DNA from 3 places in the Thioalkalivibrio sp. ALMg3 genome. Region 2 is predicted to be linked to each of the others. Evidence: predicted binding sites of a transcription regulator. Region 2 holds the regulator's gene; each other region holds the start of a gene.

Region 1 (3,208 bases), on a different contig from region 2:
GTCAAGTGGGCGGCGATGAAGGCCCTGGCCGATCGCTATCTGTCCCCGGAGAAGGTCGCCGAGGCCGGGTTGCTGGACCCGGAGGGCGTGCGTCAGGTGTTTGAGCTGCACGAGTCCGAGGACACGCCGGCCGCCACCCAGGTTCAGCTGGACGCGGTGATCAACCACATGATCGGGGTCCAGGTGCTGCACGACAAGTTCGTCGCCACCGACATCCCGGCGCTGGCGCGGCAAAAGGCCGAGGAGTTCGGCTGGCACGCCTGATCACGGGTGCAAGCCTCGAGTGACCCAGAAGGCCCCGCGGACGAAGATCCGCGGGGCCTTTTTCGTTCTAGCCAACAAGGCCGGTCGGGGGCTCGACGGGGGTGAGCGCCCTCATCCGTTGCCCGCCGCGCACGGATCGCGCTCGACCGGCACAAAAAAGCCGCCCGCGGCCAGGGGCCGGGGGCGGCTGATGGCTTCGCGGCCCCGAGGGGCCGGAAGCGGCTGCCTTACAGGCTGTAGTACATGTCGAACTCGATCGGATGGGTGGTCATGCGCATCTGCGTGACGTCTTCCATCTTCAGGTCGATGTAGGCATCGATCATGTCGTCGGTGAACACGCCACCCTGGGTCAGGTATTCGCGATCCTGGTTCAGGGCTTCCAGCGCCTGGTCCAGCGAATGGCAGACCTGCGGAATGCCCTTCTCTTCTTCCGGCGGCAGGTCGTAGAGGTTCTTGTCCATCGCATCGCCCGGGTGGATCTTGTTCTGGATGCCGTCCAGGCCGGCCATCAGCATCGCCGCGAAGGCGAGATACGGGTTGGCGGTGGAGTCCGGGAAGCGCAGCTCGACGCGACGGCCCTTCGGGTTCATGACGAACGGGATACGCAGCGAGGCGGAGCGGTTGCGGGCGGAGTAGGCCAGCATGACCGGTGCCTCGAAGCCCGGCACCAGACGCTTGTAGCTGTTGGTGGACGGGTTGGTGAAGGCATTCAGCGAGCGGGCGTGCTTGATGATCCCGCCGATGTAGTACAGCGCGGTCTCGGACAGGCCGCCGTACAGGTCACCGGAGAACAGGTTCTTGCCGTCCTTGGACAGCGACTGGTGCACGTGCATGCCGGAGCCGTTGTCACCGACGATCGGCTTGGGCATGAAGGTCGCGGTCTTGCCGTGGACGTGGGCCACGTTCTGGATCACGTACTTCAGGATCTGCACCTCGTCGGCCTTCTGCGTCAGGGTCGCGGGACCCACGCCAATCTCGCACTGGCCGGCGGTCGCCACCTCGTGGTGGTGCACCTCGGTCTCGAGGCCCATCTCGGTCATCACTTCGCACATGGTGGAGCGGATGTCGTGCAGGCTGTCGACCGGCGGGACCGGGAAGTAGCCGCCCTTCACGCCCGGGCGGTGACCGATGTTGCCGTCCTCGTAGACGCGCTCGGAGTTCCAGGAGGCCTCCTGGGAATCCACGCGGCAGTAGGAGCCGGACAGGGTGCTGCCCCACTTCACGTCGTCAAAGATGAAGAACTCGTTCTCCGGGCCGAACAGCGCGGTGTCGGCGATGCCGGTGCTCTGCAGGTAGGCCTCGGCGCGGCGCGCCAGGGAGCGCGGGCAGCGGTCGTAGCCCTGCATGGTGGCCGGTTCGACCACGTCGCAGCGGATGTTCATGGTCATGTCTTCGAAGAACGGATCGAGGACCGCGGACTCGGCGTCCGGCATCAGGATCATGTCGGACTCGTTGATTCCCTTCCAGCCGGCGATCGACGAGCCGTCGAACATCTTGCCTTCCTCGAAGGTTTCCTCGTCGATGTCGTGGGCCGGCACGGTCACATGCTGTTCCTTGCCCTTGGAGTCGGTAAAACGGAAGTCGATGAAGCGAACTTCCTTTTCCTTGATCTGGTTCAGCACGTCGGCTGCGGACATGGGGATCTCCTTGGTCTTTACTTGAGTCTTCAAAGGTGGCCGGCCGGCCCGTCGGGCGCTTGCGCGGCGTCGCGGTTCATTATGCAGGCATCATGCCATCCGGTCCTGTTTGGCCCGGGCGCGCGAAAAACGGGCACCCGGGGCGCCCCGCCGCATCCTGGGTGCACCAATCTGGTGCCTTATCTGCACAATTTTCGTGCGCATCGTGGTGGCCCGCACCTAATGAGTGCAGGGCCGATAGAGTAGCGTGACCTCGCCCAGCATGTCGCCTACCCCGGGATGGCGGTGCAGTCGGTCGGCCAGGGCCTGGGTGCGGGCCTCGAGGTCTGCCGGCGCGGCTGCCCCGTCAAGGCGCAGGGTCAGCGTCACGTGTACCCGACCGCCGAGATAATGCAGCGACAGGTGCTCCACCGCATCCAGTTCCGGGGCGTCCGCCCAGGCCTCGCGCAGCGCCTCCACCAGCGTCGGGCGCAGCGGCAGCATGGAACTCCGGGCCTGTTCCGCGTCGTTTTCCGGATCCACGTGCACGGTGATGTCGTTCACCCGGTCATGTGCATCGGTCACCGCGTGGAACACCGCATCGGCAATCCGATGGCCCTCGGAGACCGAGATCATCGGCGCGACCTGGATATGCACGTCCACGACGACTTCGCTGCCGTGGCGGCGCGTGCGCAGCATATGCGCATCCTTGACCCCGGGCACATCCATGATCGTGCGGTGGATGCGCTCGACCTTCTCCGGCTCCAGGGCCGTGTCGATCAGCTCCGCCGCGCTGCGTACGATCAGCCGCCCGGCGATATGCAGGATGAACAGCGCGACGATCAGCGCCGCGAGGGCATCCGCCCACGGGAACCCGGCCACCGCAGCGGCCACCCCGGCCAGCACGAACAGCGACGAGATCGCATCCGTGCGGTGATGCCAGGCGTTGGCATCCAGCATCCGCGACTTCAGGCGCTTCGCCACCCGGTGGGTGTACTGATACAGGCCTTCCTTGGCCACCAGGGTCAGCAGGGCAAAGGCGATCGCCATGTTTGCGGGGCCGGTCATGGCCTCGGGCTCGACCAGGCGGTTGCCGGCAGCCCAGGCAATCGCCAGACCCGCGAGCGCCAGAAAGACTCCGACGATCACCGTGGCCAGGGTCTCGATCCGCGCGTGACCGTAGGGGTGTTCCTGATCGGGGGAGGCGGCGGCCTTGCTTGCCGCGAACAGCACCACCCCGTCGGTGATCAGGTCCGACAGGGTATGCACGCCGTCCGCCACCAGGGCCTGCGAGTTCAGCAGCCAGCCACTGACGAGCTGCGCCACGG
Region 2 (3,208 bases):
TGAGCGTGTGGGACAACCTGCAGGCCGTGCTGGAACTGCGCCCCGGGCTGGATCGCCACGAGCGCCGCCGCATTGGCGATGCGCTGATCGAGGAGTTTCAGCTCGAGACCGTGCGCCACAGCCCGGGCATCGCGCTGTCCGGTGGGGAACGGCGCCGGGCCGAGATCGCCCGCGCCCTCGCCGGGGATCCGCGCTTCATCTGTCTGGACGAGCCCTTCGCCGGGGTGGACCCGATCTCGGTGGGCGACATCCAGGACGTGATTCGGCATCTCGCCCAGCGCGGCATCGGCGTACTGATCTCCGATCACAACGTGCGCGAGACCCTCGGCATCTGCCACAGGGCCTATATTCTAAGCGAAGGCCGCCTGCTGGCCGCCGGGACACCGGACGAGCTGCTGGCCGATCCCCAGGTGCGCCGGGTCTATCTCGGCGAGAACTTCCGCCTGTGAAAGCGCCCCGTATGCGGCCCGGTCGGTGCACAAACCACAAGGCAGGCTTTAAGATTCCATCAATGCCCACCCTCGCCCCGCATACCCGATGCTGAAACCCGGCCTGAATCTGCAGCTGGGTCAGACGCTGACCATGACCCCGCAACTGCAGCAGGCGATCCGCCTGTTGCAGCTGTCCACGCTCGAGCTCCAGGTGGAGATCCAGCAGGCGCTGGAGAGCAACCCCATGCTCGAACAGGTCGAGGACGAAGATGCCGAGGCCGACACCGAGCGCCTGAACCAGGACGGCGAGCTGGTGGAAGGCGATCGCATGGAGGCCACCACCACCAGCGACGACGTGATCCCCGAGGAACTGACGACCGACAGCCGCTGGGACGACATCTACGAGCCGGCCCCGACGCCCAACAAGGGCGTGGATGACCGCGACCCGCTGGAAAACACCAGCGACGACGACGGTGAGGGCCTGCAGGATCACCTGCTGTGGCAGCTGCATCTGAGCCATCTGACACCGCGCGACCAGCGCATCGGGGCGGCCCTGATCGACGCCATCAGCCCCGACGGCTATCTCGAGGGTGACCTGGAAACCCTGGCCGAGACCATCAGCCGAGGCGAGGATGAAACCGTCGGCGTCGACGAGGTCGAGGCAGTGCTCCACTGGATTCAGCAGTGCGACCCGCTGGGGGTCGGCGCGCGCAACCTGCGGGAGTGCCTGGAGATCCAGCTACGCGAACTGGCCCCGGACGCCCCGGCCCGCGAGGCCGCACGGGCGATCCTGGAACACGGCATGGACAGCCTGGGCAAGCGCGACTACAAGGCCCTGCAGCGCCAGTCCGGCGTACGCGACCCGGACGAACTGGCCCGCGCACTGGATCTGATCCGCACCCTGAACCCGCGCCCCGGCGCACAGATCAGCTCCGCCACCTCGGAATACGTGGTCCCGGATGTCTACGTGCGCCACACCACCGAGGGCTGGCGCGTGGATCTAAACCCGGAGATCGCACCGCGCATCCGCATCAACGACCTCTACGCCGGCATGGTGCGCCAGGTCTCGGATGCCCGCGACAGCGCCTTTATGCGCGATCAGCTGCAGGAGGCACGCTGGTTCCTGAAGAGCCTGCACAGCCGCAACGACACCCTGCTGCGGGTCGCCGAGGCGATCGTCCATCGCCAGCAGGGCTTTCTCGAGCATGGCGACGTCGCGATGCAGCCATTGATCCTGCGCGACATTGCCGAGACCCTGGAGATGCACGAATCGACCATCTCGCGGGTTACCACGCAGAAATACATGCACACCCCGCGCGGGGTCTTCGAGTTCAAGTATTTCTTCTCCAGCCATGTCGGCACGAACGATGGCGGCGAGTGTTCCGCCACCGCCATCCGTGCCATGATTCGCGAATTGATTGGCGACGAACCCCCGAACAAGCCGCTCAGCGATGCCCGGCTCGCCCAGGTCCTGTCGGACCGGGGCATCAACGTAGCGCGCCGCACCGTGGCCAAGTACCGCGAGGCGATGCACATCCCTTCATCCAGCGAACGCCGGCAGATGGCCTCGATGCCCACCGGCAGCAAGTAACCAAGGAGTCCTGACCATGCAGATCAACCTGACCGGCCACCACGTGGACATCACCGACGCCCTGCGCGACTACGTCAACGAGAAATTCGCGAAGCTGGAGCGCCACTTCGACAAGGTCATCGACGTCCACGTCGTGCTGACCCACGAGAAGACCCGGAATCAGCACAACCAGGCCGAAGCGAATCTCCAGGTCAGCGGCAATCACATCCACGCCGAGGCCTCTCACGAGGACATGTATGCCGCAATCGACGCGCTGATCGACAAAGTCGACCGTCAGCTGATCAAGCACAAGGAAAAGGTCAAGGACCACCACCGCGCCGAAGGTGCCCAGCGCAACCGCGAGCAGGCCTCCTGATCCATGACGATTGCCGAGTTGATCACCTCCGAGCGCATTGGCCTGCAACCCGAGTGCTCCAGCCAGAAACGGGCCCTGGAGGCCCTGGCGGACCTCCTCGCCGGCGGAGGTGACGGCACGGGACCAGGAAGCAATGCGATCTTCGAGGCCCTGTCCGCACGCGAAAAACTCGGATCCACCGGTCTCGGCCATGGGGTTGCGATTCCCCATGGCCGCCTGGCCGATCTCGAGGCGCCGCGCGTGGCCGTGCTGCGCCTGGAAAAGGGCGTCGACTTCGACGCCATGGATCACGAGCCGGTCGATATCCTGATCGCACTGCTGGTCCCGGAGGCCGCCACCGGCGACCACCTCGACCTGCTGGCCCAACTCGCCCGCGGCCTGTCGCAGCCAGACACCATCGGAGCGCTGCGCCGGGCCGGGGACGCGGCGGCCCTGGAACAGGAACTCGTGCGCCGCTTCAGCGAGGACTAAGCCCGTGGAACCCGCCTCCAGCCGCGATTCCGGCGCGCAGCGTCTGCCATGAACGAGGCGCTGGGAGAAGGCGGGATCGCCCGCGACATCAACGTGGAGAGCCTGATCCAGGCCATGGGAAACCGCCTGGATCTTCGCTTCGTGCACGGCGAACATGCAGCACCCGACCGCAAGCTGGTCGGCGACGACGGGGACGACCTGCCGCTGGCCGGCCATCTCAACCTGATCCGGCCCAACCGCATCCAGATCATCGGCGACTTCGAGGCCCGCTACATCTCCAGCCTCAGCGCCACCCAGTGCAACGACCTGATCCTGGAGATGGCCCGCACTGGGACCACCGCGGTGATCTTCGCCGAGGAC
Region 3 (3,208 bases), on a different contig from region 2:
CAGCGGCTCCCCGGCCAGACGGTCCAGCTCCACCACCGAGCCCTGGTTCAGCTGCAGAAGGTTGCGGATCGGGATGCGCGTGCGACCGATCTCCATGGCGATGGTCACCGGCACGTCCAGCACCATCTCCAGGTTCATCTCCTCGCCGTCGCCCTGCACCACGCCCGACAGTTGTTCAGGCTGCAGCGCCTCCGCGGCCGAATCCGGCTTGTGCTTGCGTTCCTTCTTCTCGGTCTTCGGCGCCGCTTGCGCGGACGCGGCACCCCCACCGCCTTGCGCTTCGTTCAGCAGGGCGTCCGGGTCGGCGGCCTCTTCGTCATCCTTCTGCTCGGCCAGGGCGGACTGTTCCGCCAGAGCGGCCCCCCATTCGTCGGCCAGCGCCTGGTCGTCGCTACCGCCTTCGGTCTCGGCCATGGTTTCAGCGCCCGCGGTATCTTCATCCGCGGTCGGGGTGTCCTGTTTGGGATCGTCGGTGTCAGCCATGCTGCGCCCTCTATCGTTTGATGATGCGTTCCGAAACCTGGATCGCATTCATGCCATTGGATACGCCGAACTTCCCGCGGAACATCGGGATGTCTTCGACCTGCAAGGTGATCTTCTCGGGGAGGTCCACCGGGATGATGTCGCCCGGCTGGATATCCAGTAGCTCGCGCACGGTGACCTCGGTCTCCGCCAGCATGGAGCTGATCTCGACCTCGGCGGTCTGGATCTCCTCCTGCAGCGCGTGCATCCAGCGCTGGTCGACGTCGGAGCGATCCGACTGGATGCCGGTATCCAGCTGCTCGCGGATCGGCTCGATCATCGAGTACGGCAGGGTCACGTGCAGGTTGCCGCCGCCCCCGTCGAGCTCGATGTGGAACTCGCTGATGACCACGATCTCGGTCGGCGAGACGATGTTCGCGAACTGCGGGTTGACCTCGGAGTTCAGGAACTCAAACTTCAGCTCCATCACCGGCTGCCAGGCCTTCTGCATATCCTCGAAGGCCCCTTCCAGCACGCCGTGGACGACCTTCATCTCCATCGGGGTGAAGTCTCGCCCCTCGATGCGGGTGTAGTAGCGCCCGTCGCCACCGAAAAAGTTGTCGACCAGGATGAACACCAGCTTGGGATCGAACACGAACAAACCCGTGCCATGCAGCGGATGCGCCCGCACCAGATTCAGGCTGGTGGGGACAAACAGCGAGTGCATGTACTCGGAGAACTTGGTGATACGGGTGCCGACCACCGAGATCTCGGCCGAACGACGCAGCACATTGAACAGACGGACCCGGAGCTGACGCGCAAAGCGCTCGTTGATCATCTCCAGCGTGGGCATGCGCCCACGGACGATGCGATCCTGCGTGGCAAAGTTGAATTCCCGCGCCTGACCATCACTCGGATACGGGTCTTCGGTCTCGACGTCGCCCTCGTCCACACCATGCAGGAGGGCATCGATCTCGTCCTGGCTGAGGATATCCGTCTGCGCCATAACGGGGCTCCTACTGCATCACCAGTTCGTTGAACAACACGGCCTCGACCGCGTCCGGCGCATCCCGCGAGCGCAGAATCTCGCGGATTGCTTCCTTCAGCTCCTCCGCCAGCGATTCCTTGCCATCACGCGTATTGAGATCCTCGTAACGCTGTTCCGCCAGGATGCCCAGGAGGTCGTTGCGGATCGCCGGCATATGCCGCTCGAACGCCTCGATCACCGGCGCCTCGTGGGTCACCAGGCTCACCTCGGCACGCAGATACCGGATGCGGCCCGGCGCTTCGATGTTGACAGTCATCGGCTCCAGGCTGGTGTAGAAGCGCTCGGGGGGGCCTTCCTCCACCTGTTCGGCAGCCTCGTCGCCCGCAACCAGGAAGAACCAGGCCGCAGCGGCCCCGCCGCCCACCAGCAGGATCACGATCAGCAGCAGCACAAGCAGCTTGCCCATGCCGCCCTTCTTCGGGGTGCCGCCTTCTTCGTCGTCCAGATTGACTTCCTTCTTCGCCATGTCGCACCCGCTATCCGGTAAACCGAGGATTTGCTCTCGGAAAAGACCTTAGCAAGGCAGATGCCAGCATTGTCTTTCTATCGCTTTATCCGATAGTTAGCGACCAATACTGGAGGAGACTGAAGGACACTTCGGGGGAAGGAACGGGCGATAACGTCAAGAATCGGCCGCCCGCCGCGCGGGAAAGACGGATTCTTGGCGGCACTCACGGAAAATCGCTACGACAGCGAAAGGGGCCCGATGGGGCAGGTCACGGACACCGCCCGCCGCCCATCGGATATCGCAAGACCGAGCCCGCGCCGGGCTCGAATCAGGCAAACAAATCCAGGCGCCGATTCAGCATCGAGAGCGTGCTGCCCTCATTCTCGTTGTCTTCGGCCTCGGCCAGCTCCGAAGCGGCCCCGGCGGCTGCCTGGCGCTCATCCTGCTCGGCCTCCTCCTCGGCCGCCTGGTCGGAGACGGTCGCGTCCTCGAGCATCAGCCCGCTCTCGGCGAGGCTGTCGCGCAAGCGCGGCATGGCCGCCTCCAGCACCTCGCGGGTCACCGGATTGGCGCTGATGAACTGGATGCTTGTGCGGTCACCCTCGACCAGCACCCGAATATCCAGACTGCCCAGCTGCGGGGGATGCAGCTTGAGCTCGGTGCGCCCACCCTGTGCCTGGGCGAGCATGCGCACCTGATCGGCCAGCTCGCGGGCCCCATTGGGCTGCTGCAGGAGCCGGGTCAGGTCCAGTCGCGGCAGCGCACGCGCGGCCTCCGCCCCCTCGGCCTGCCCACCGGCGAGAGCCGGCAGGACGCCCCCCAGGGGGTCGGTACGCCCGCGGCGCGACTCGTCGTCCCCGCCCTGGGTCATCCACTGGGCGAGGACATCGAGCACGCCGTCCCGCGACAGCCCGCCCTGCGCGCCCAGCAGTTCGGGCTTCAATGCGGCCAGGCCGTCGCGCCCGCCCGCCGCCTGGCTGGCCTCGACAAACAGGCGCATGACGGCTGCAGGCAGGGGCTTGACCGGCAACGCCTGGCCCTCGGCACCCCTGCGGCCAGAGGCGCCCGCCTCCCCACGGGCCGCGTCCATACGCCCCGGTTCCTGCACTGCCGCCATCAGGCTGGCGACCGGCAAGCCCTTGCCCCCCGCCTCGTCGCCCGCGGCGAAACCCTGCCCGTCGAGTAGATCCTGCAGCCGCGCCAGCATGGCTTCCAGATCGAGCCCTTCCAGCTCGTCCCCGGGCACGCCC

Evidence for each region. The regulator sigma-54, encoded in region 2, starts transcription at its own class of promoters, with help from an activator protein. The targets are predictions, from matches to a motif close to TGGCANGNTNCNTGCTT.
Region 1: glnA (glutamate--ammonia ligase) is a predicted target of sigma-54. The motif match lies at 1,983-1,999, and genes of this name have one in related genera.
Region 3: fliL (flagellar basal body-associated protein FliL) is a predicted target of sigma-54. The motif match lies at 2,026-2,042, and genes of this name have one in related genera.

What each region holds. Positions count from the first base shown of each region.
Region 1 is NZ_KB906234.1:54,155-57,362, reverse strand. Features, by position in the region: gene asnB (asparagine synthase (glutamine-hydrolyzing)) at 1-264, shown strand, start outside; gene glnA (glutamate--ammonia ligase) at 492-1,901, opposite strand; gene F622_RS0112985 (cation diffusion facilitator family transporter) at 2,121-3,208, opposite strand, start outside.
Region 2 is NZ_KB906224.1:88,125-91,332, reverse strand. Features, by position in the region: gene lptB (LPS export ABC transporter ATP-binding protein) at 1-449, shown strand, start outside; gene F622_RS0107755 (RNA polymerase factor sigma-54) at 538-2,022, shown strand; gene hpf (ribosome hibernation-promoting factor, HPF/YfiA family) at 2,039-2,377, shown strand; gene F622_RS0107745 (PTS sugar transporter subunit IIA) at 2,381-2,848, shown strand; gene hprK (HPr(Ser) kinase/phosphatase) at 2,897-3,208, shown strand, end outside.
Region 3 is NZ_KB906220.1:98,365-101,572, reverse strand. Features, by position in the region: gene fliN (flagellar motor switch protein FliN) at 1-483, opposite strand, end outside; gene fliM (flagellar motor switch protein FliM) at 494-1,468, opposite strand; gene fliL (flagellar basal body-associated protein FliL) at 1,479-1,976, opposite strand; gene F622_RS0102595 (flagellar hook-length control protein FliK) at 2,287-3,208, opposite strand, start outside.